One region of the Actinoplanes digitatis genome, then DNA from elsewhere that is predicted to be linked to it. Evidence: riboswitches for the same ligand, from Rfam matches in the RefSeq annotation. Region 1 holds a riboswitch; each other region holds the start of a gene.
The links. A riboswitch is a leader RNA that binds a small molecule or an ion and turns the genes downstream of it on or off. The one in region 1 is predicted to bind cyclic di-AMP.
Positions count from the first base shown of each region.

Region 1 (7,298 bases):
AGTGCCAGCAACGGGAGCAGGGCCTTCTTGTACCGCATGCACCCAGTTTCGGCCCCGATCGGGCCGGGCTTAGCGGTCTGACAGATGGCGCGCAAGGCATTGACTGTTAAGAATATGTGTACTTTATTAACAGATACCCAAGTGCATCCCCGGCACGGAGGTATCCCCATGCACACGAAGTGGATCGCGGCCGCCACGGTCGCCGCCACCGCCCTGCTCCAGCTGCCGGCCGGGTCCCCGGCCCTGGCAGCCACCGTCTGCAACCGGTACTGCGACGGCCGCGACCCCGCGCTCTCCCCCGGCGACCGCGTCGCGACCAGCGCCATCCTGTACGGCCGTACGTTCAAGGTCCACGTCAACGACGCCGACGCGATGATCTGGGCGACCGTGGAGAACGGCCGGCCCGGCGACGAGGTGTGGCTGGACCGCTCCTTCGACGGCGGTCGCACCTGGCAGGGCGACAGCCGGATCGGCTTCACCGTCGTTCCCGCCGGCGCTGGCGGCTGGCGCACCGCCATGTTCAACGTCGACGACTGGGGCGCCCTCGGCGTCGGCGTGCTGCGCGCCTGCGGCAAGGCCGGCGACCGCCCCGAGCTCACCTGCACCGGCTGGGCGCGGAGCACCTGGAACGCCTGGGACCGGCGCACGGCCGCGGCGACCGCGCTGATGATGCGCTTCGACCGGGGCACCGGGCTGTTCGACACCAACGGCTGGTGGACCGGCGCCAACGCGCTCACCGCGCTGATCGACAACAGCCGGATCAGCGGCATGCACAGCTACGACTACGCGATCGCCGCGACGTACGACAAGCAGATCAACGCCGCGCGGGGGCAGTTCCGCAACGAGTACCTCGACGACACCGGCTGGTGGGGGCTGGCCTGGGTGGCCGCGTACGACCGGACCGGCGACAGCCGCTACCTGAACACCGCCCGGGCCGACGCGGACCACATGTTCGCTTACTGGGACACCCGCTGCGGCGGCGGCATCTACTGGCGCACCGACCGGACCGTGAAGAACGCCATCTCCAACAGCCTCTACATCCAGCTCAACGCGGCCCTGTCCCAGCGGATCGCCGGCGACTCCGTCTACCGCGGGCGCGCACAGGCCGGCTGGGCCTGGTTCCAGAGCACCGGGATGATCAACAGCTCGAACCTGGTGAACGACGGCGTCAACCTCGGCACCTGCCGCAACAACGGCGACGTCACCTGGACCTACAACCAGGGCGTGCTGATCAACGCGCTGGTCCAGCTCAACCGGCTGACCGGGGACGCGAACGCCCTAGCGGTCGCCCGCCGGGTCGCCGACGCGGCCACCACGAGCACCTACCTCAACAGCGGCGGCATCCTGCGCGAACCCAACGAGCCCGACCAGTGCTCCGGTGACGGCGTCTCGTTCAAGGGCGCGTTCGTCCGCGGGCTCGGCGTGCTGAACGCCGCGGTCGGCCGGCCGTACGACACCTACCTGCGGCGACAGGCCGATTCCGCGTACGCCAGGGACCGGACCGGCTTCGACGCGTACGGCAGCCACTGGGCCGGGCCGTACGTCAGCACGAACCACTCCTGCCAGCACAGCGCGCTGGATCTGCTGAACGCGGCGCCTTAGCTCAGGCGCGCAGTGCGGCCAGTACGGCGGCGCCGAGCTTCTCCAGGTAGTCGTCGTCGATGGGGGTCCGGGCGACCGCGAGCCGCCAGTACAGCGGCCCGAGCATCAGATCGACGGCCAGGTCGGGGTCGGTGCCCGCGGGCAGTTCGCCGCGGGCGACGGCCTGGCCGACTATCTTCTCGCCGACGGCCTGCTGATGGGTGCGCAGCGCACCCTGCAACGTCTCGGCGATCTTCGGGTTGCGTGCCGCCTCGGCCATCAGGTCGGGGATGATCTGCGACGCGATGCGGTGCCCGAGCGCCTTGCTGACGATGAACATCAGCAGTTGCAGATCGCCCGCGAAGCTTCCGGTATCGGGCATGGGCACGCTACGCTCCGCTACCGCGGACACTATCTCGAGTACCATTTCGAGCTTGTTGCTCCACCGGCGGTAGATTGCCGTCTTGCCGACACCCGCGCGGCGGGCAACTGCCTCGATGGAGAGCCGTCCGTAGCCGACCTCGGCCAGCTCGTTCATGACCGCATTCCGAATGGCCGCGGTGATGTCCCCGCGGAGCACCGCCGCTCCGGCGGGTGCACGTTTCGCTGTTGCCACGGTCTCACTATACGCGAGGACGCAACGGTTGCGTTCCGGCGCCCGGTCGGATAGTTTCGGGCCAGCGTCGATACGAACCCGTTCCATCGCGCACACTTGTACCTGTGTCCCCGGACGATTCAACCAGGTCCTCGGCCCCCATCGGACCGACAAGATCGGAGCGCCACCCCATGCCCCCTACGGCGGTCGCCGATTCCGACACCGGCCTCGCGCTCAAGGAGCTGGCCCGCACGCACGGCCTGAGCGCCGCCGGCAAGCTGCCCAGCCTGCGCGACTACTCGCGGCAGCTCTGGTCATACCGGCACTTCATCGCGTCGTACGCGAACGCCAAGGTCAGCTCGTCGCTGGGCCGCACCAAACTCGGCGCCTTCTGGCAGGTGCTGACGCCGCTGATCAACGCGGCCGTGTACTACGTGATCTTCGGTGTGCTCCTGAACACCCAGCGGGGCGTCGACAACTTCGTCGCGTACCTCTGCATCGGTGTCTTCGTCTTCGGTTTCACCCAGTCGGTGGTGCAGTCCGGCATCCAGTCGATCAGCTCCAACATGGGCCTGATCCGGGCACTGCACTTCCCGCGGGCCAGCCTGCCGCTCGCCATCACCATGGTCGAGATTCGCAACATGTTCGCCTCGATGGCGGTCCTCATGGTCATCGTGCTGGCCTTCGGCGAGCCGATCACCTGGGAGTGGCTGCTGATCATCCCGGCCTTCGTGCTTCAGTCGATCTTCAACGCGGGCCTGGCCATGGGTACGGCCCGGCTGGGCTCCAAGGTCGCCGACTTCAAGCAGCTGGTGCCGTTCATCATGCGGATCTGGCTGTACGGCTCGGCCGTGCTCTACCCGGTGACCCAGTTCTCCGATCACCTGAGCGGCTGGAAGCTGTACCTGGTCGAGGCCAACCCGCTGCTGATCTTCATCGAGCTGATGCGGCACGCGCTGATGGAGGACGTCACGCTGGCGGCCTCGGCCCCGGTGCTCTGGCTCCAGGCGATCGGCTGGACCGCGCTGGTCGGACTCGGCGGTTATGTCTACTTCTGGCGCGGAGAGAAGGGTTACGGCCGTGGCTGACAACTCCAGCACCGACCGGCGCGAACCGACGGTCATCGTCGACGACGCACACGTGGTCTACCGGGTGCACCAGGCCGCCACGGCCGGCACCGGCAGCCCGCTGGCGAGCTTCAAGCGGCTCGTCACCGGCACCAAGCCGGCCACGCTGCGCGAGGTGCACGCGATCAAGGGCGTCAGCTTCGTCGCGTACAAGGGCGAGGCCGTCGGCCTGATCGGCACCAACGGCTCCGGCAAGTCAACCCTGCTGCGCGCGATCGCCGGGCTGCTCCCGGTCGAGCGGGGCGCGATCTACGCGGCCGGCCAGCCGTCGCTGCTCGGCGTCAACGCGGCCCTGATGAACGACCTGCCGGGCGAGCGCAACGTCGTGCTCGGCTGCCTGGCGATGGGCATGTCACCGGCCGACGTGAAGTCCCAGGTGAAGGACATCATCGAGTTCTCCGGGATCAACGAGCGCGGCGACTTCAGCTCGCTGCCGATGCGCACCTACTCCTCCGGCATGTCGGCGCGGCTGCGGTTCTCGATCGCGGCGGCGAAGAAGCACGACGTGCTGCTCATCGACGAGGCGCTGGCCACCGGTGACGCGAAGTTCCGCCGGCGCAGCGAGCAGCGGGTCCGCGACCTGCGGGCCGAGGCCGGCACGGTCTTCCTGGTCAGCCACAGCGAGCAGTCGATCCGGGACACCTGCGAGCGCAGCATCTGGCTCGAGTCGGGGCTGATCCGGGCGGACGGCCCGACCGAGGACGTGCTGAAGGAGTACGAGGCCTACGTCAAGCGGTAGGCCCCGCACCCTGTCAGCTAGCGCATCGAGAGATGCACGTGGTTCGTGTGATCACTCGAGGGGTCGCCGTTACCCCTCGAGTACGCCTTCCAGCCGCTGCTGGGCAGCCAGATCCGCTTGAACCAGATCACGTAGAGCACGCCCAGCGCGCTGGCGTTGTTGATGAAGTAGTTCGCCAGCCGGTTGCCGTACGTCCTGCTGCTGCCCGAGGCGACGCCTCCGAAGCCGTTCTTGTCGGCGGCGAAGTCGCAGGCCCGGCCCTTCGGATGCTCACCGCTGTTCTGCGTGCGGAAGCACGCGACGAAGTGGGTGAAGCCGTCCTTCTGCGCCTCCTTCATCGCGTGCAGGGTGCGCGCCGTGATGCAGCCGGACGTGGTCGGGTCGTTGACGCTGCATGACTGGTTCGGCAGCGACCCGTCGGAGTTACGCGGCGCGGCCGCGGCCCGCAGGCTGCTGCCGCCGTCGCTGCTGCCACCGCTGCTGGAGTCGGCGCCGCTCGACGACTCCTCCTCGACGCCGTTCGCCGCGTTGGCCGCCTTGAGGGCGCCCTCCGCCTGTGCCTTGCGCTTGGCCATGATCTCGACCTGGCGCTGCTGATCGCGGATCTCGGCGTCGATCTCGGCCTTCGCCCGCTCCTGCCGGCTCCGGGAGTCCTTGAGATCACGCACCGCGCGGTCCTGCTTGACGGCGACCGTCTCGAGGATCTCCGCGCGGTCCAGCATGCTGCCGGTCGAGTCGGCGTTGAGCAGGGCGGTCATCGGCCCGAGGCGCCCGACGCGATACGACTGCTGGACTATGTCGTCCAGCGCCGCCTGCCGGGGGCCGAGCTCGGCGTCGATCTCCTTGAGCTTGGCGATCAACTGCTGCTGGCGCGTCTTGGAGCGGGCCAGGGCCTCCTTGGCCTCGACGAAGCCCTTGGACGCCGCCTCGAGCTGCTGCACCAGTGACTTGGAGCCACCCTCGCCGTCGTCGCCGGAGTCGCCGGGCGCGGCGAGCGGGCGGGGTGCGGCGGAGGCTGGGGACGGGGCGGTCAGCGCCAGCCCCGAGGTGGCGACGAGCGCGGCCAGGACGGCCGCTAATCGTCGGCGGGCAGGTTTGAGCCTCAAGTGCTTTCCTTCCGTCGGCCGCCGACCGGGTTAGCTGACGGGTTCGGGACGGAAGCGATCCCTACAGGTCCGTGCCTGCGGCTCGGACCCGATTCACCCCATTACTCGGTTGGTTCCCCGGCTCGCCATGCGGCGATTAGGCGACGGTCTCCGCGGAGACCGTGACGAACACTACCCATCGATGCTAGGAATCGACAGGTGTCGTACTTAGGGCAACAATGCCGCCACTCGGCGTAATTTCGGCGCGATAAGAATGCAGTGACTCACACCGATGGCCCGCCCGGCGTTAACCACCTGGGCCATTCCATCGAAATGTAACGGAAAGTCGTTGCGGGGTAACGCTTTTACGGCCGTCGTGGAGACTGGCAGACGGCCCGTTGTCGGGTAAGCTGGCCGCCGGTTACTGCCAAGGAAGGCACCGCCCCCAAGGTGCCGGCAGTCCACCGCCTAATCGCCGCGAGGCGAGCCGGGGAACCACACGTAGTAGTGGGGTGAATCCACTTAACAGTGGTAGGGATTGCTTCCGTCCCGAACCCGTCAGCTAACCCGGTCGGCGGCCACGCGGAAGGATTCTGAATGACGGCAAGACCCCGCCGGTGGCTGGTCCTCGCCCTGGCACCGCTCGTCGCGGTCACGATGCTGCTCGTGCCCGCCGGCCCGGCAAACGCCGACCCGGACGACAAGAAGACGTCGACCGCCGACGACGGCGAAGACGACCCGCTCCTCAACGAAGTGCTCGACTCCACCGGACGACGCTTCGTCGCGGCGAAGTCGGCGGTCGCGAAGTCGACGAAGACGCAGCTCGGCCTGGCCCTCAAGGTCAAGGACGCCGAGGCCCGCCGGGACGCCATGCTTCCCGAGGTCGGCGCCGTCGCGGCACAGCAGTACCGCACCGGCGGCATCTCCACCATGGGCTTCCTGCTGAACACGGACGGCCCGGAAGGCTTCCTCAAGAAGGCGGTCTCCCTCGAGGAGATCAGCGCCCTCAACGACGGCAAGCTGCACGCGCTGTACCAGGCGATCGACGACGTCAACACCGCCAAGGCCCGCCTCGACCAGGAGGTCAAGGCACAGCAGCAGAACCTCGCCGCGATGAAGAAGCAGAAGCAGTCGGCGGAGAAGGCCCTGGCGAAGGTCGGCGGCAACATCGTGACCGGCGGTTTCGTGCTCGTCAATTCGCCGGTGGCCGCCGCGGCTCCGCGTAACTCCGACGGCGAGTTCAGTCCCGAGTCGTGCAGCGTTAACGACCCCACGACCAGCGGCTGCATCACCCCGCGGACCTTCCACATGTACAAGGAAGTGAAGAAGGCGAACTTCAAGCGGTTCGTCGGCTGCCACCGCAACGGGGGCCCGTTCGAGCATCCGAAGGGCCGGGCCTGCGACTGGTCGCTGCAGAAGAGCGGCTTCTCGCCCTGGCACAACCAGGACACCCGGGAGTACGGCAACAACCTGATGGCGTTCCTGGTGCGCAACGCCGACAGGCTGGGCATTCTCTACGTCATCTGGAACAAGCAGATCTGGTTCCCGGCGACTGGCTGGAAGTCATACTCCGGACCGAGCGACCACACGGACCACGTGCACGTGTCGATGCTCTGATCCCCGCGCCAAAAGAAAGCCCCCGTCCTGGCGGACGGGGGCTTTCTTGTCTGCCGAGGTCGGCGGTCAGCTGCCGGTGGCCCGCCGGACCGGGGCACGACCGAACGGCTGGTTCGGCTGCGGTCCGGTCGGCGGCGCCGGCGGGATGGCCAGCACGACCGGCTTCACCTGGGTGATCGTGACCTCCTTGCCGTGGTGCAGGAGGTCCAGCCGGGCCGAGCCGCCGCCGTTGCGCAGCGAGTAGGTGACCTCGTCGGCCGTCACCTCCACCCGCAGCCGCAGACCGCGCCAGAGCAGCGAGAACTCCAGCGCGTTGATCCGGCTCGGCAGGCGCGGCGCGAACGACAGCTGCCCGCCCGAGTCCCGCATGCCGCCCAGTCCCGCCACCAGTGCGATCCAGGAGCCGGCGAGCGACGCCACGTGCACGCCGTCGCGGGCGTTCTGGTGCAGGTCGTGCAGGTCCATCAGGGCGGCCTCGCCCAGGTAGTCATGGGCCAGCTCGAGGTGACCGACCTCCGCGGCCATGACGGCCTGGATACACGCCGACAGCGACG
Region 1 is NZ_JACHNH010000001.1:8,356,147-8,363,444, forward strand. It holds gene BJ971_RS37005 (hypothetical protein) at 1-38, opposite strand, end outside; gene BJ971_RS37010 (glycoside hydrolase family 76 protein) at 169-1,602, shown strand; gene BJ971_RS37015 (TetR/AcrR family transcriptional regulator) at 1,604-2,161, opposite strand; gene BJ971_RS37020 (ABC transporter permease) at 2,368-3,264, shown strand; gene BJ971_RS37025 (ABC transporter ATP-binding protein) at 3,221-4,042, shown strand; gene BJ971_RS37030 (coiled-coil domain-containing protein) at 4,060-5,148, opposite strand; cyclic di-AMP (ydaO/yuaA leader) riboswitch at 5,152-5,301, opposite strand; cyclic di-AMP (ydaO/yuaA leader) riboswitch at 5,583-5,719, shown strand; gene BJ971_RS37035 (coiled-coil domain-containing protein) at 5,725-6,744, shown strand; gene BJ971_RS37040 (glycoside hydrolase family 65 protein) at 6,811-7,298, opposite strand, start outside.

Region 2 (7,298 bases), 840 kb from region 1:
CCGGGCCACCACCACCGGCTGACGCAGATGCTTTCATCAACCAACAAGCTGTACGCTACACGTATCTTGGCGGGAGGTGCGTGATGACGAAATCGGACGCGGGTGACGCCACCGGACGGCTCGCCGACGAGATTGCGCGATTCGCCGGGCTCGGCGCGCGCGCCAAGGGCATGCTCAACGCGGGAGACCTCGGTGCCGAGTTCTCCGCGCTCATGCTGCTCTTCCCGATGCAGCACCTGGGGCCGATGCGGGTCACCGACCTCGCCGAGGTGAAGGGCGCCGACCCCTCGACGGTCAGCCGGCAGGCGGCGCAGCTGGTCAAGGCCGGCCTCGCCCGCCGCGAGGCCGACCCGGCCGACGGCCGGGTGTCGCGGCTCGCCGTCACCGAGGCGGGCCACTCGGCCTGCCACCGGCTGCGCGAGGCGCGGCACGCGCTGCTCAGCGAGGCGCTGAGTGGCTGGCCGGCCGAGCGCGTGAGCGCGTTCGCCGACCTGTTCGCAGAATTCAACAGCTCCGTCGCGGCGCTCCTGCGCAGCGACCCGGCCGTACCAGCACGGGAGAACGCGTGAGTGACTCCGGCACCACCGCATCGGCGGAGGACGGATCGGCGGCGGGCGCGCCAGGCGCCGGCATGCCCTCGGTGGAATTCACCCACCGGCAGATCCTGACCATCCTGACCGGCCTGATGATGGGCATGTTCCTCGCCGCCCTCGATCAGACGATCATGGCAACGGCGACCAAGACCATCGCGGACGACCTCAACGGCTTCAACCTCCAGGCCTGGGCGACCACGGCGTTCCTGATCACGTCGACGATCTCGACCCCGCTGTACGGCAAGCTGTCCGACATCTACGGGCGGCGGCCGTTCTTCCTGTTCGCGATCGCGGTCTTCATCATCGGCTCGATCCTCTGCGGTCTCGCGCAGAGCATGTACGGGCTGGCCGCCTTCCGCGCGATCCAGGGCATCGGCGCCGGCGGCCTCATGTCGCTGGCCCTGGCGATCATCGGTGACATCGTGCCGCCCCGCGAGCGCGCCAAGTACCAGGGCTACTTCCTGGCCGTCTTCGGCACCGCGAGCGTCGTCGGCCCGATCCTGGGCGGCTTCTTCGCGGGCGCCGACACGATCCTGGGCGTCGACGGCTGGCGCTGGGTCTTCTACATCAACGTGCCGATCGGCGCCGCCGCGATGATCGTCGTGGCCCGGGTGCTGCACCTGCCGCACATCCGCACCCCGCACCGCATCGACTGGCCCGGCGCGCTCTTCCTCGTCGTCGGCCTGGTGCCGCTGCTTACCGTCGCCGAGCAGGGCCGCACCTGGGGCTGGGACTCCGGCCGCGCGTTCCTCTGCTACGCGATCGGATTGATCGGCATCGTGGCCTTCATCTTCGCGGAGCGGGCCTACAAGGACGAGGCGATGCTGCCGCTGCGGCTGTTCAACAACCGCACGGTCGCCGTCGGCGCCACCTCGAGCACCATCCTGGGCATGGCGATGTTCGGCGGCCTGATGACCGTCCCGCTGTACCTCCAGATCGTGAAGGGCGCCTCGCCGACCGTCGCCGGCCTGGAGATGATCCCGTTCGTGGCCGGCATCATGGCCGGCTCGATCACCGCCGGCCAGCTCATCGCCCGGACCGGCCGCTACCGGATCTTCCCGATCATCGGCAGCGTGCTGATGGCGACCGCGCTGGCCCTGTTCGCGCTGATCGACGCGGACACCCCACTGTGGCGCACCATGCTGATCATGGTGCTGATGGGCCTCGGCCTGGGCGGCAACATGCAGCCGATGATCACCGCGGTGCAGAACGCGGTGTCGCCGCGGGAGATCGGCGTCGCGACCAGCACTGTCACCTTCTTCCGGTCGATGGGCGGCACGCTGGGCACCGCGATCTTCCTGTCGGTGCTCTTCAACGTGCTACCGGGAAACATCAACGACGAGCTGACGGCGGCGCGGGAGACGCCCGCGTACCAGCAGGCGGCATCGGACCCGGCGCAGCTGAAGATCCTCCAGCAGGCGCAGCACGAGGGGCTGAGCGACACGTCGTTCATCGGCAAGCTGTCCGACGTCATGGCGCACCCGTTCAAGGCCGGCTTCTCCGACAGCTTCCAGGTGGTCTACCTGATGGCGCTGGCCATCATGCTGATCGGCCTGATCGTGGTGCTCTTCCTGCCGGAGATCCCACTGGCACAGCGGTCGGCGCAGCAGCAGCGCGCCGACGACGCCGCGGCCGCGGCCAACTGCGACGGTGTGCCCGGCGGGGTCGGCGCCGGCCCCGACGCGGAGATCAAAAGCTCCTATTGACGACAGACCGACGACCATCGGGTACGGGCGCAGCGCGCGCTCGTACCCTTTGTCGTATGGCAGTCGTGAAGATCAACGCAATCGAGGTGCCCGAGGGCGCCGGTCCCGAGCTGGAGAAGCGCTTCGCAGCGCGGCAGGGAGCCGTGGAGAACGCGCCCGGTTTCCTGTCTTTCGAGCTGCTGCGCCCGGTGGCGGGCGAGACCCGCTACTTCGTAGTCACCCGCTGGTCGAACGATGAAGCCTTCAGAGCATGGTCAGAAGGAAGCGGTCGCGCGGCACACGCCGGGGAGCGCGCCCGCCCCGTCGCCTCGGGCGCCAGCCTGCTGGAGTTCGAGGTGGTCCAGCACGTGACGAAGTAGCCCTTCAGCCCTCAGCGTTGCGGGCGGCCGCCGCGATCAGCCGCTCGGCGACCGCCCGGCGGTCCATGCCGAGGCGCTGCGCGGTCTCCCGCAGCACGTCGTAGGCCTCCTGCACGCCGCAGCCGCGCTGCGCGATGATCACGCCGGCCGCCCGGTCGACGGTGGCGCCCTCGCTCAGCCCCTCGCGCCTGCGCAGCTCGCCCAGCAGAACCTCGGCCTGGTTGACCACCGCCATGGTGGTGAGCAGCAGATCGGGGGCGATGCCGCCCGGCTGGCCGACGAAGAGGCTCAGCGAGCCGACCGAGGTGCGCTGCACGTCGAGCGGGAACGACACGACGCCGTACACCCCCTCGGCGCGGGCGCACTCGGCGAGCTCGGGCCAGCGCGGGTCGGACTGCAGCTCGCCGGCGGTGACCAGCACGCGGTTGCGGGCGGCCTCGAGACCGGGGCCGTTCCCGGTGCCGTACTGCCGGTCGTCAAGGGCCTTCGCCCTGGCGCCGGAGGCGGCCAGCATGGGCGGGCCGCCCTCGCCGATCAGCGCCACGGAGCAGCGCAGCACGCCCGGAACCGCGCCGGCCACGAAGGCGGCGAGGCGGTCCAGGGCCTGCGGCACGGCGTCGGCGCCGAGAATGCGGACGGACAGCTCGTGCAGCAGCCCGGCGAGCTCCACCGGATGCGGACCCGCGGAAAGGCCGTCGCCCGGCCGGATCGCCGGGACGAGGTCGGTGACGGGGGGCTCGGGCACCGCCAGCTCGCCGGTCACGGCCCCGGCCGCCGACCCGGACTTGGCGGGCAGGGGTACGCGAACACGGCTCACGGCGCGGGTCTGGCCGGCAGGATTTCCCGGGGTGCCGGAGGCCGGCGGAACGCGATGCGAGGCGAGCCGCCCGGAGCTCCGTTGCGGGGCTGACATTTGCCCGATATTGCCATGCGCATCGGCGAACACGAAAGTCGTGTCCACTACCGAGTGCCCATCGGGGCGATACGGTCCGCTCTCCCGCGGCGCTCCGGGAACGGATCCGGGACGCCCGCCCCGGCCTCGCGAGGGCGGGCGCGGGGCGCCCCGGTGACGGCTTCCCGGCATTCCGAGGGCGCGCTGATCGGCATGGTCGTGGGCCATGGAGATCAACTACCCGAATCCGGCCGCTACGAACCCCTCGCGGGCAAACAAGTGCGCCGCCCCCGGAACCCGGGAGCGGCGCAGATGAAGATGTCGGTGCGCAGGTCGCCTCTCGGCGAAAGGCTCAACGCGGCTCCAGCCGAACGGTATTCCGCGAAGGCAAAGGGTGAGGCCCGGGGACACTGATCGCACCGACATCCACCCCAACCGTCGGCGGGGTGCGGTGATTCCGGTAGCCGTTGTGACCCAGACCACACCTGCGGCGGGGCCGCTCAGAAGTCCTGGGTGAGCCGGGACGGATCGATCTCCCGGCCGGGGTGCCGGGCCAGATATTCGCTCTCCAGCTCGGCCGTGCGCCGCAGATGCGTCGACAGCGCCGCCTCTGGTGCGTGCCGCAACGCGTCGAGCCGGGTCCGGTGCAGGCTGGCCAGCTCGCGCAGGAGGTCGTCGTCGGCCAGGCCCGCGGGGTCGATGCCGGTCTCGAAGACGACGGGCTGGTCGTCACCGGGGCCGAGCCGGGCGTCCTTCATGACTCCACCTGCCTTGATTCGCCGAACGTGCCTCACGCAACCGGTTGCCCGATCATCATGCCGCGAAACCCGCGCCGGTACGCTGACCGACATGAGGAGGCTGTGGACCCCCGCGTGGATCGCGCGCCACGCCCTCGCCCTGGTGCTTGTCGCCGGATTCCTGGGCCTGGGCTGGTGGCAGTTCAGCCGGGCCACCGGCGGCAACTCGCTCAGCTGGGGCTACACCTTCGAATGGCCGGTGTTCGCCGCGTTCGTCGTCTTCCTGTGGTTCCGCGAGGTCCAGCAGGAGCGCCGCGCGGGACGCGCGCCGGAGCAGGACGCCCAGGAGCCGGAGCAGCCCGCGCAGGGCGACCAGCCGGTGACGGTGCGCCGCCCGGTCCGTGTCCCGGTGGCCGGCGCGGCACCCGCCGACGACGACCCCGAGCTGGCGGCGTACAACGAGTACCTGAGCTGGCTGGCCGCCCACCCCGGGGCCCGGCCCGGCGACTATCCCGGACGCCGCACCAAGACCAGTTGAACCAAAGGACGTGGATCGTGCAGGGAGCCCTCACCCGCTACCGGATCATCGCCTGGATCGTCGGCGTGGTCCTGATCGTGCTCGTCGTGGTCGGCATGCCGCTGAAGTACATCGGCGACGACGACACGGTGGTGGCCGCCGTCGGGCCGTTCCACGGCTTCCTCTACATGCTCTATCTCGCCGCCACGTTCGACCTGAGCCGCCGCGTGGGGTGGCCGCTGCGCCGGATGCTGCTCGTGATGCTGGCCGGCACGGTCCCGTTCTTCTCGTTCTGGGCCGAACGGGTCGTCACGCACAAGTGGGCCGTCGAGGCCGTAGACGCCCCACCCGCCATGGCGGAGTAGGCAAAAGTCACGCTGCGAATCGGCCTTGTCGCCGCCCGCTATCCGGATCATTCCGATGTTTGTGATCATTGGCGCAAGTCACTCTTCTGGCTCTTGTGTTAATGCCGAGCGCCGATAAGTTAATGCGGTTGGTCCGGTCCGCAGCCACACCCCTCGGTGGCGCCGGCCAGCGCCGTCGAATCCTCGCCGGCGGAAATGGGACGACCCCGATCCCCCAGGGTCACCGCTTCCGCCGCGACGAACCGGGGAACCACCGAGCAGCATCGGGGTGAATCCGCGCAAGCGGTAGGGCCTTCTTCCCGCCCGAATCCGTCAGCTAACCCGGTAGGCGGCCAAGCGGAAGAAAGGCCCCGTACCGTTGCCACACGCCCGAACCAGGCTCCGCGCGCTGGCGGTCGCCGTCCTGGCGATCGCGATCTCCGGCACCTCCGCGACCGCCGCACACGCGGAACCGTCGAAGGCCGAGCTCACCAAGAAGATCGATAAGGCGTCCGACCAGCTCGAGGACGTCGTCGAGTCGTACAACAAGATGAAGATCAGCCTGAAGAAGACGAAGGCTGACGAGAAGCAGCTCATCGCCTCGCTCGAGCCGGCCAAGGTGGCCCTGGTCGCGGCCAGCGCGCAGATGAAGTCCATCGCGTCGTCGGCCTACAAGACCGGCAACGTCGGCACCATGAACGTCATGCTCGAGGGATCCGACAACCTCATGGAGCGGATGAGCATCCTCGAGCAGATCTCCCGCAGCCGCAGCCGGGACGTCCAGAAATACACCGAGACGACGCAGACCTTCGCCGATCGTCAGACCGCCCTCAAGGCGACCCAGGACCGGCAGGCCGCGGAGCTCAAGGAGCTGTCGGACCGCAAGAAGAAGATCGAGGGCGACCTCAAGAAGCTCTTCGCGATGCGCACCGCCGCGTTCGGCTCGGCGACCGAGACCGGCAGCAGGTACACGGGGCCCATCCCGAACATCGCGGGCTCGGCCGGCAAGGCGGTGACGTTCGCCTTCAACGCCATCGGCGTCATGTACGACTACGGCGCCGACGGCCCGAACGGCTACGACTGCTCCGGCCTGACCTCCGCCGCCTGGCGTGCGGCCGGCAAGTCGCTGCCGCACAACGCCGCGGCGCAGTACAGCGCGACCGCCAGGATCAGCAAGTCCGACCTGAAGGCCGGCGACCTGGTGTTCTACCGCAGCCTCGGCCACGTCGGCATCTATGTCGGCGGCGGCCAGATCATCGACGCGTCCCGAGCGGGCCAGCCGGTGAAGAAGCGGTCGATCAACATCATGACCCCGTACGGCTACGGCCGGGTCACCTGAGCAAGGTCAGTCACGGCGAAAGGCCGGCGCCCCCTCGGGGGTGCCGGCCTTTTCGTTGATCGTGGGCTTGTCGTTCCTTGCGGGTTACGCGGCCTGGAGGCCCTCGGCCCGGGCCAGCTCGCGCAGCCGGCCGAGCGCCTGGATCTCGAGCTGGCGGATCCGCTCGCGGGAGAGCGAGAAGCGCGACGCCACCTCGGTCAGCGAGTGCTCGCGACCGTCCTCGAGGCCGTAGCGGGCGCGCATGATGCCCGCCGACCGGTCGTCGAGGTGGTTCAGCAGGCCCTCGATGCGCTGACGCTCCAGCGCGGTCAGGACGATCTCCTCCGGCGACGGGGCGTCGCTGTCGGCGACCAGGTCGCCGAGGTTCGTGTCGCCGTCGTCGCCCACCGGGGTGTCCAGCGAAACGGTGTCCTGTGCCCAGCGGGTCAGTTCGGTGACGCGCTCCACCGTCACGCCCAGTGCCGCGGCGACCTGCGCGGGCTCCGGGTCGGCGCCGAGCTCGCGGACGAGCTGGCGGGTGACGTTGCGCATCCGGTTGACGTCCTCGACCAGGTGCACGGGCAGGCGCACGGTGCGCTCCTGCTGGGCGATCGCCCGGCTGATCGCCTGGCGGACCCACCACGTGGCGTAGGTGGAGAACTTGTAGCCGCGCTCGTAGTCGAACTTCTCGACGGCGCGGACCAGGCCGGTGTTGCCCTCCTGGATGAGGTCGAGCATCGGCATGCCCGAGCGCACGTAGCGACGCGCGATCGACACGACGAGTCGCAGGTTCGCGCGGATGAAGAGATCCTTCGCCCGCTTGCCCTCGGTG
Region 2 is NZ_JACHNH010000001.1:7,513,292-7,520,589, forward strand. It holds gene BJ971_RS32975 (class I SAM-dependent methyltransferase) at 1-22, shown strand, start outside; gene BJ971_RS32980 (MarR family winged helix-turn-helix transcriptional regulator) at 84-569, shown strand; gene BJ971_RS32985 (MDR family MFS transporter) at 566-2,299, shown strand; gene BJ971_RS32990 (antibiotic biosynthesis monooxygenase family protein) at 2,356-2,658, shown strand; gene BJ971_RS32995 (GAF and ANTAR domain-containing protein) at 2,663-3,475, opposite strand; gene BJ971_RS33000 (DUF6158 family protein) at 4,051-4,308, opposite strand; gene BJ971_RS33005 (hypothetical protein) at 4,400-4,825, shown strand; gene BJ971_RS33010 (DUF3817 domain-containing protein) at 4,843-5,169, shown strand; cyclic di-AMP (ydaO/yuaA leader) riboswitch at 5,390-5,515, shown strand; gene BJ971_RS33015 (C40 family peptidase) at 5,528-6,487, shown strand; gene BJ971_RS33020 (sigma-70 family RNA polymerase sigma factor) at 6,572-7,298, opposite strand, start outside.
Region 2: another riboswitch for cyclic di-AMP. It lies ahead of BJ971_RS33015 (C40 family peptidase); the one in region 1 lies ahead of BJ971_RS37030 (coiled-coil domain-containing protein).

Region 3 (7,298 bases), 4.3 Mb from region 1:
CCGAGCGCGGGGAGTTCGTGCGGCTGCTGCGCCTGGTCAGCTCAGCCGCGGCTGAAGGCTGAGCGCCACGTCGCGTGCCTGGCCGGGCGACGCGGCCGCGTCACCGGCGGACCAGACCTCCGAGAGCACGGCCTGCACGAAACCCCAGGCGACCACCCGCTCGACCGGCATGGCGAGGCCGTCCGCGAACTGCTCGACGCGCGCCGGGAGCAGGTCGAGCACGGGCTCGTCGCCGTCGAACGGGTTGTAGAGCACCGCGCCGATCTCGTAGCCGGGATCGCCGAGCACGCCGTGCGGGTCGATGGCCAGCCACGGCTCCCGGGTCCCGGCCAGCACGTTCTCGTGGTGCAGGTCGCCGTGCAGGACGACGCGGCGCGGCGCGGAGGCGCACAGCTCGCCGAAGAGCCCGGCGGCCCGCTCGACGAGGCGACGCGGAATGGGGCCGTCGCCCGGGAAACGCCGCAGGTACGCGGCGAACTCGTCCCCGTAGGTGGCGAGTTCCCGGCACGGCAGCCCGGGCGGCGCGGGCCGGTGCAGGCGCCGCATCATGGCGACGAGCACGGCCGTGGCCTGCTCGTCGTGTTCGCGGACCAGGGTGCGCAGCGTGCGCCCGGGCTCCACCCGCTCCAGCAGCAGCGCGCCGCGGTCCCGGTCGTGGTTCAGCAGCGCGGCCGCGCCCGCGCCGGCGAAGAACGACAGCGCACCGGCCTCCGACGCCAGGTCGGGCGCCGTCGGCACGCCGAGCTTGAGCACCGCCGGCGAGCCGTCGGCGGTGCGCACGGGCGCCACCCAGTTGAAGCTCAGCGGGTACGGCGCGCCGACGGTCAGCCGCCAGTCCCGGGCCACGGCGTCGATGAGCGCCGGCAGGCCGGCCAGCCAGTCGCGGCCGGCGTCGCCCCAGGCCGTGGCGACGTTGCGGGTGAAGCCCTCCGGAAACATCGGATCATTGTGGTACAGAAAAAGCCGCCACGGGTGTGGCGGCTTTCTCCGTGTGCTGCGCTGCCCAGGTCAGGCCGGCCGTCGGATGCCGGTGATGGCACCGCCGCGGTCGATCGAGGCCATGCGTACGTGGTCACCGGTGTGTGGCGCGTGAACCATGGTGTTGCCGCCAACATAGATGCCCACGTGGTGCACGGGACTGCCGTAGAAGACCAGGTCGCCCGGCTGCAGATCACTGCGGCTGACCGATCTGCCCTCCCTGATCTGGTCACCTGTGTAGTGCTCCAGGTGCACCCCGACGGCCGCCCACGCCACCTTGGTCAGGCCGGAGCAGTCGTAACCGCTCGGGCCCTCGGCGCCGAAGACGTAAGGCTTGCCGATGAGGTCGCACGCCCTCTGCGCCGCCCGGCCGCCCTTGTCGTTGGCGTAGTCGACCGGACAGGGTCCCGTCTTGAACTGACCGTCGTCGCCGCCGTTCGCGCCGTAGGCCTTGATCCGCAGCTTCTGCAGCTCGTCGACCTTCTTCTGGATTTCCTTCTTCTGCTGTCCCAGCAGCTTGTCGCGCGCCGCGACAGCATTGGTCAGGGTGTCCAGATCACGCCTGTCGGCCGAGAGCTTGTCACGCAGCTTCGACACGTCCGCGACCGACTCGCGCTGGTGCCGGCCGAGCTGGTCGAGGAACGTGAGCTTCTCGGTCAGGCCGGTCGGCGAGCCACTGACGATCATGGCCTTCAATGCGTTGGGCGAACCCTGCATGTAGGCCTGCCCCGCCATGGCGCCCACCTGCGACATGGCGAGATTGACTTGCAGCTCCAGCGGAGCGAGCCGCTTGTCGATCTTCTTGAGCTGTGCCCGGTTCTTGAGCAGCTGATTGTGCACGTTGTTGTACTGCTCGATGACCGGTTCCAGCTTGTTCCACTGCTCGTCGATCTGCTTTTCGATGCTCGACGGTGACGGCACCGCGTGTGCCACCCCGGGCGCGAGAAGAATCCCGACCGCGGCGACGGCGCACGCGACGCTGCGCAGAATTGCGGCGTGGCGCGCCTCAATCCGTTTCACGTAGGTGCAGTGTCCTTTCTTCCCTCATCCGCCGACCGGGTTAGCTGACGGGTTCGGGCGGGAAGCACGCCCGGCCACGATGGAGCTGTGGCTTGACCCCGGTTTCCTGGGTCCCCGGCTCGTGAAACACGATTAGGCGGTGGCCCGTCAGTTCGCCCGGGGGTTCGGACGAGGGGGGACTGCCGAGCCGGCACCACCGTACTCCCGATCAATGGGTAAGAGAACCCGGCATTACCAGGGCACACACCGCATAACACCCAGTGACCCTCAGTAATTAATGGAGACTTAAAGGGGCCACGCGGAGAAGGCCCGGTCCAGCCAGGGCAGCACCACGATCACTGTCGGTAACACCAGCAACCCGGCCGCCGCGCCGGCCGCCGCGACGGTCAGGCCGGCCGACCGCGGGTCGGCGCCGGCCAGCCGGTCCATCCGGCGCCGGCGCTCCGCCTCGGCCCCGCCGGCCCCGGCCGGCGCGTCCGGGCTGACCGCGTCGCCGAGCAGCGCGAGGGCCGTGCGCAGCGCGGCCGCGCCGCCGCGCCGCCGGGCCGCGTCGTCCGCGACCATCTCCAACAGCAGGTGTACGGCCTCGAGCGGCGCGCGGCTGCGCAGCGGGCGCGGCACTGCCCGGTAGAACGCGGTGAACGACTCCATCACCACGTCGTGGCGGTGCCGCAGGTGTGCCTGCTCGTGCGCGATGACGACGCCCACCTGCGCGGCGTCCAGGACCCGCAGCGCGCCACTGCTGAGCACCACCCGCGACGAGCGCCCCGGCAGGCAGTACGCGACCGGCAAGGGCCCGTGCAGCACCCGCAGCCCGTCGGGCACCTCGGCCGGCAGCTCGCCGTGCCGCTCGGCGGTGTCGAGCAGGTCGACGAGCATCCGGTGCCGGGCCCGGCGGGCCCGCGCCCGGGTGGCGACCCGGAACAGCGAGACCAGCAGCCGCAGGATGATCAGCGCGGCGACGGCGAGGGCGCCGATCAGCGCGGCCGCGCCCACCATCCGCCCCGAGCCCAGCTCGCTGACCAGCTCCTGCGGGCCGGCCAGCACCACGCCGAGCGCGCAGAGCACCCCGGCGAGGGTGACGCTCTGCCAGAGCAGCACCGCGGCGGCCGGCGCCCGGTCGGGCCAGCGTGCCGTCGCGAGGATCCCCGGAACGGCGAGGGACAGGGTCAGCCCGAGCGCGCCGAGCAGCAGCGCGGTCACCGGGCGGCGCCCGGGTCCCTCCGCGCCGCCTCGATCGCGGCGGTGAGCGCGGACGGGTCGATCCGGCCGACGAAGTGCGCGAGCGCCGCGTCGCGGACGCCGTCGGGCGCGGCGCTGAGCGCGTCGAGCATCAGGGCGGCCGTCATCTCCTCGCGGCTCTGCGCGGGCGCGTAGCGGTAGGCGCGGTCGGCGCGCTGCTGGAGCACGACGCCCTTCTTGGCGAGCCGGTCCAGCACGGTCATCACCGTCGTGTACGCCAGGTCGCGGTCGCGGCTCAGCCCGTCGTGCACCTGTCGCACGGTCAGCGGCGCGCACGCGTCCCACAACTGCGCCATGACCTCGCGCTCCAGGTCCCCCAGTGCCATGCGGCCCACTCTACTGCACAGCGTCGTACTACGACCCGTAGTATCTACTACGCATCGTCGTAGAGGGGGATCACCCATGGATGTGCTCGACCTGACCCGGCTCCAGTTCGCGGTGGTGACGATCTACCACTACTTCTTCGTGCCGCTGTCGATCAGCCTCGCCTGCGCCGCCGCCGGCCTGGAGATCGCCTGGCTGCGCACCGGCCGGGAGAACTACCTGCGGCTCACCAAGTTCGTCGGCGGGCTGCTCATCGTCACGTTCGCCGTCGGCGTCGTCACCGGGCTCGTGCAGGAGTTCCAGTTCGGCATGGCGTGGAGCAACTTCGCCCGCTTCTACGGCGACGTGTTCGGCCCGACGCTCGCCGTCGAGGGCATGCTCGCGTTCTTCCTCGAGGCCACGTTCCTGGCCCTGTGGTACTTCGGCTGGGACCGGCTGCCGCGGCGGCTGCACGCCGCGACGATCGTGGTCGTCGCCGTCGGCACGGTGCTGTCCGCGTTCATCATCCTGGCCGCGAACTCGTTCATGCAGAACCCGGTCGCCTACTCGCTGGACCCGGTCACCGGGCGGGCCCGCCTCGACGACTTCGGCGCCCTGCTGCTCAACAAGGTCAACCTGGCCGCGTTCCCGCACACCCTCGCCGGGGCGATCATGGTGGGCGGGTCGCTGCTGCTGGCCGTCGCCGTGCGGCGCACGGCGTCCGACGCCGGGTTCCACCCCCTCGCCCGCCTCGGCGCCTGGATGACCGTCGCGGGCGGCGCGCTGACCGCCCTGACCGGCGACCACCTCGGCAAGGTGATCACCGAGGTGCAGCCGATGAAGATGGCCGCCGCCGAGTCGCTGTACGAGACCACGACCGGCGCGCCGTTCTCGATCTTCGCGGTCGGCGACATCAGCGGCGGCAAGCCGTTCTTCAGCATCGAGGTGCCCTGGCTGCTCTCGATCCTGGCCAAGGGCGGCCCCGGCGCCGAGGTACAGGGCATCGACGACCTGCAGGCCCAGTACGCCGCCCAGTTCGGGCCGGGCAGCTACGTGCCGATGATCCCCGTCGCGTTCTGGACCTTCCGGCTCATGATCGGCGTCGGCATGCTGGCCATGGCGGCCGCCGCGCTCTACCTGTGGTCGACCCGCGGCGGCCGCACCCCCGGCCGCGGCCGGGCGGGCCGGCTGCTCCTGCGCCTCCTGCCGCTGATCCCGCTGCTGCCGACCGCCGCCAACACCTTCGGCTGGCTCTTCACCGAGACCGCCCGCCAGCCGTGGCTCGCGTTCGGGATCTCCCGGGTCGCCGACGGCATCTCCCCCGGCCTGACCGCCGCCGAGGTCCTGGCCTCCCTGATCGGATTCACCGCCGTGTACGGCGCGCTCGCCGTCGTCTGGCTGCGCCTGGTCCGGCAGCTCACCCGGCGGCCACTCACCCCGGCACCGGACCCGGCACCGGCCGGCGCCGCGCTCGCCGAAGCACCGGTCTACTGAGGAGCGACGAAACGATGGTGACTGTCTGGTTCGGCCTGGTGGTCCTCTGCTGGGTGCTGTTCTTCGTCCTCGAGGGCTTCGACTTCGGCGTCGGCATGCTCGGCCCGGTCGCCGGCCGCGACGACCACGAGCGCGGCGCGATCGTCCGCACCGTCGGCCCGTTCTGGGACGGCAACGAGGTCTGGCTGGTCGCCGCGATCGGCGTGACGTTCGCGGCCTTCCCCGACTGGTACGCGGCCCTGCTCTCCGGCCTGTACCTGCCGATGGTCGCGCTGCTGCTGCTGCTCGCGGTCCGCGGCGTCGCGCTGGAGTTCCGCGGCAAGGGCGACGGCGAACGCTGGCGGCGGCGCTGCGACGCGGCCCTCGCCGCCAGCTCGGCCGGGATCGTGCTGCTCTGGGGCGCGGTGCTCGGCGTACTCACCCACGGACTCGCGCTCGGCGCCGACGGCCAGGTCACCGGCGCCGGCCTGCACCGCAGCACCGCGCCGCTGCTCAGCGTTCCCGCGCTCGCCGGTGCCGCTGCGGCCCTGTTCGCGACGCTGCTGATCGGCGCGATGTTCCTCGCCCTGCGCACCACCGGCCCGGTACGCGAGCGCGCGCGGCGCCTGAGCGTCGCCCTGTCCACCGGCGGGGCGCTGGCCCTCGGCGCGGCCGGCCTCGGCACCGGGTCGCGGCCGGCCCTCGCGGCGGCGGTGCTCTGCGCGGGCCTCGCGATGCTCGCCCGCAGCGGCGCGGAGGTCCCGGCCTTCGGCGGCGCCGCCCTGGGCATCGCGGGCGCGGTGGTCGCCGTGTTCACCGCGCACGGCGACGTGGTGCTGCGCAGCACGCTCGATCCGGCGTGGTCGCTGACCATGACCGGCGCCGCGGCGACCGACTCGGCCCTGCGGCTGCTCAGCGTCGCCGGCGTGATCGTGCTACCGGGCGTGCTGGTCTACCAGGCGTACTCGTACTGGGTGTTCCGGCGCCGGGTCGCCAGCGAGCGGGTGCCGTCTTGAGCCGGGGGCCGATCGACCCGCGGCTGCTGCGGCACGCGCGCTCCGGCCGTACCGGAATCGGGGTCCTGGCCCTGCTCGGCGCCGGGCAGGCGGCGGCGACGCTCGCCGTCGCCGTCGCCCTGGCCCGCATCGTCACCGGCCGCGACGCGCTCGCGCTGCTCGCCGGTGCGTTCGCGCTGCGGGCGGCGCTGACCTGGGCCGAGCAGGTCGTCGCGCGGCGCACCGCCGCCGCGGTGACCGACGAGCTGCGGCGCTCGGCCCTCGCCGCCGCCCTGCGCCGGGGCCCCGCCTGGGTGGCCGGCTACGGCGCCGGACGGCTCTCCGCGGTGCTCTCCGGCGGCCTGGACTCGCTGCGGCCGTGGTTCTCCGGCTACCTGCCGGCGCTCGTGCTGGGCGTGGCGCTGCCGCCGCTGGTCATCGTGGCGATGGCCGTCGCGGACCCGGCGTCGGCGCTGGTCGCGCTGGTGACGCTCCCGCTGATCCCGGTGCTGGGCGCGCTGATCGGCTGGGCCACCCAGCGCAAGGCGCAGGCGGCCTGGGAGTCCGACGCCCGGCTGGCAGGGCACTTCCTCGACGTCGTACACGGGCTGCCGACCCTGCGGGTCTTCGGGCGCGCCGAGCGCCAGACCGCGGTGGTCCGCGAGATGACCGGCCGGCACCGCCGCGCGACGGTACGGGTCCTGCGGGTGGCGTTCCTGTCCTCGACCGCGCTGGACCTGGTGGCGACGCTGTCGGTCGGCCTGATAGCGGTCGAGGCCGGCCTGCGGGTGGCCGCGGGGTCGATGCCGCTCGGCCCGGCGCTGCTGGTGATCCTGCTGGCGCCGGAGGTCTACCGGCCGCTGCGCGAGATGGCGGCGCGCTACCACGCCAGCGCCGACGCCTCGGCGGTGATCTCCGACGTGGACGAGATCCTGGCCGACGAGGCCGGCTTCGTGCCCGCGGACGCGGTCATCGCCGACGGCCGGTTCGGGTCCGGCGGCCCGCGGCCCGCGGTCCTCGCGTCCCGGCTGCGGGTGCGCTACCCCGGCGCCACCGCCGACGCGCTCGCCCTGGACTCCCTCGCCGTGCGCGAGGGCGAGCTGGTCGCGCTCCGCGGCGCCTCCGGCGCGGGCAAGACGACCGCGCTGCGGGTGCTGGCCGGCCTCCAGCCCGCTCTCGGCGGCCGGATCGAGCTCTCCGGTCCCGGCCTGCTGTACCTGCCGCAGCGACCCGCACTGCCGCACGCCCGCGCGGTCGCCGACGTGTTCCCCGGCGCCGGCGAGGAGG
Region 3 is NZ_JACHNH010000001.1:4,103,584-4,110,881, reverse strand. It holds gene BJ971_RS17875 (MarR family winged helix-turn-helix transcriptional regulator) at 1-62, shown strand, start outside; gene BJ971_RS17870 (aminoglycoside phosphotransferase family protein) at 37-939, opposite strand; gene BJ971_RS17865 (C40 family peptidase) at 1,009-1,911, opposite strand; cyclic di-AMP (ydaO/yuaA leader) riboswitch at 2,013-2,147, opposite strand; gene BJ971_RS17860 (M56 family metallopeptidase) at 2,284-3,201, opposite strand; gene BJ971_RS17855 (BlaI/MecI/CopY family transcriptional regulator) at 3,198-3,566, opposite strand; gene BJ971_RS17850 (cytochrome ubiquinol oxidase subunit I) at 3,643-5,037, shown strand; gene cydB (cytochrome d ubiquinol oxidase subunit II) at 5,052-6,032, shown strand; gene cydC (thiol reductant ABC exporter subunit CydC) at 6,029-7,298, shown strand, end outside.
Region 3: another riboswitch for cyclic di-AMP. It lies ahead of BJ971_RS17865 (C40 family peptidase); the one in region 1 lies ahead of BJ971_RS37030 (coiled-coil domain-containing protein).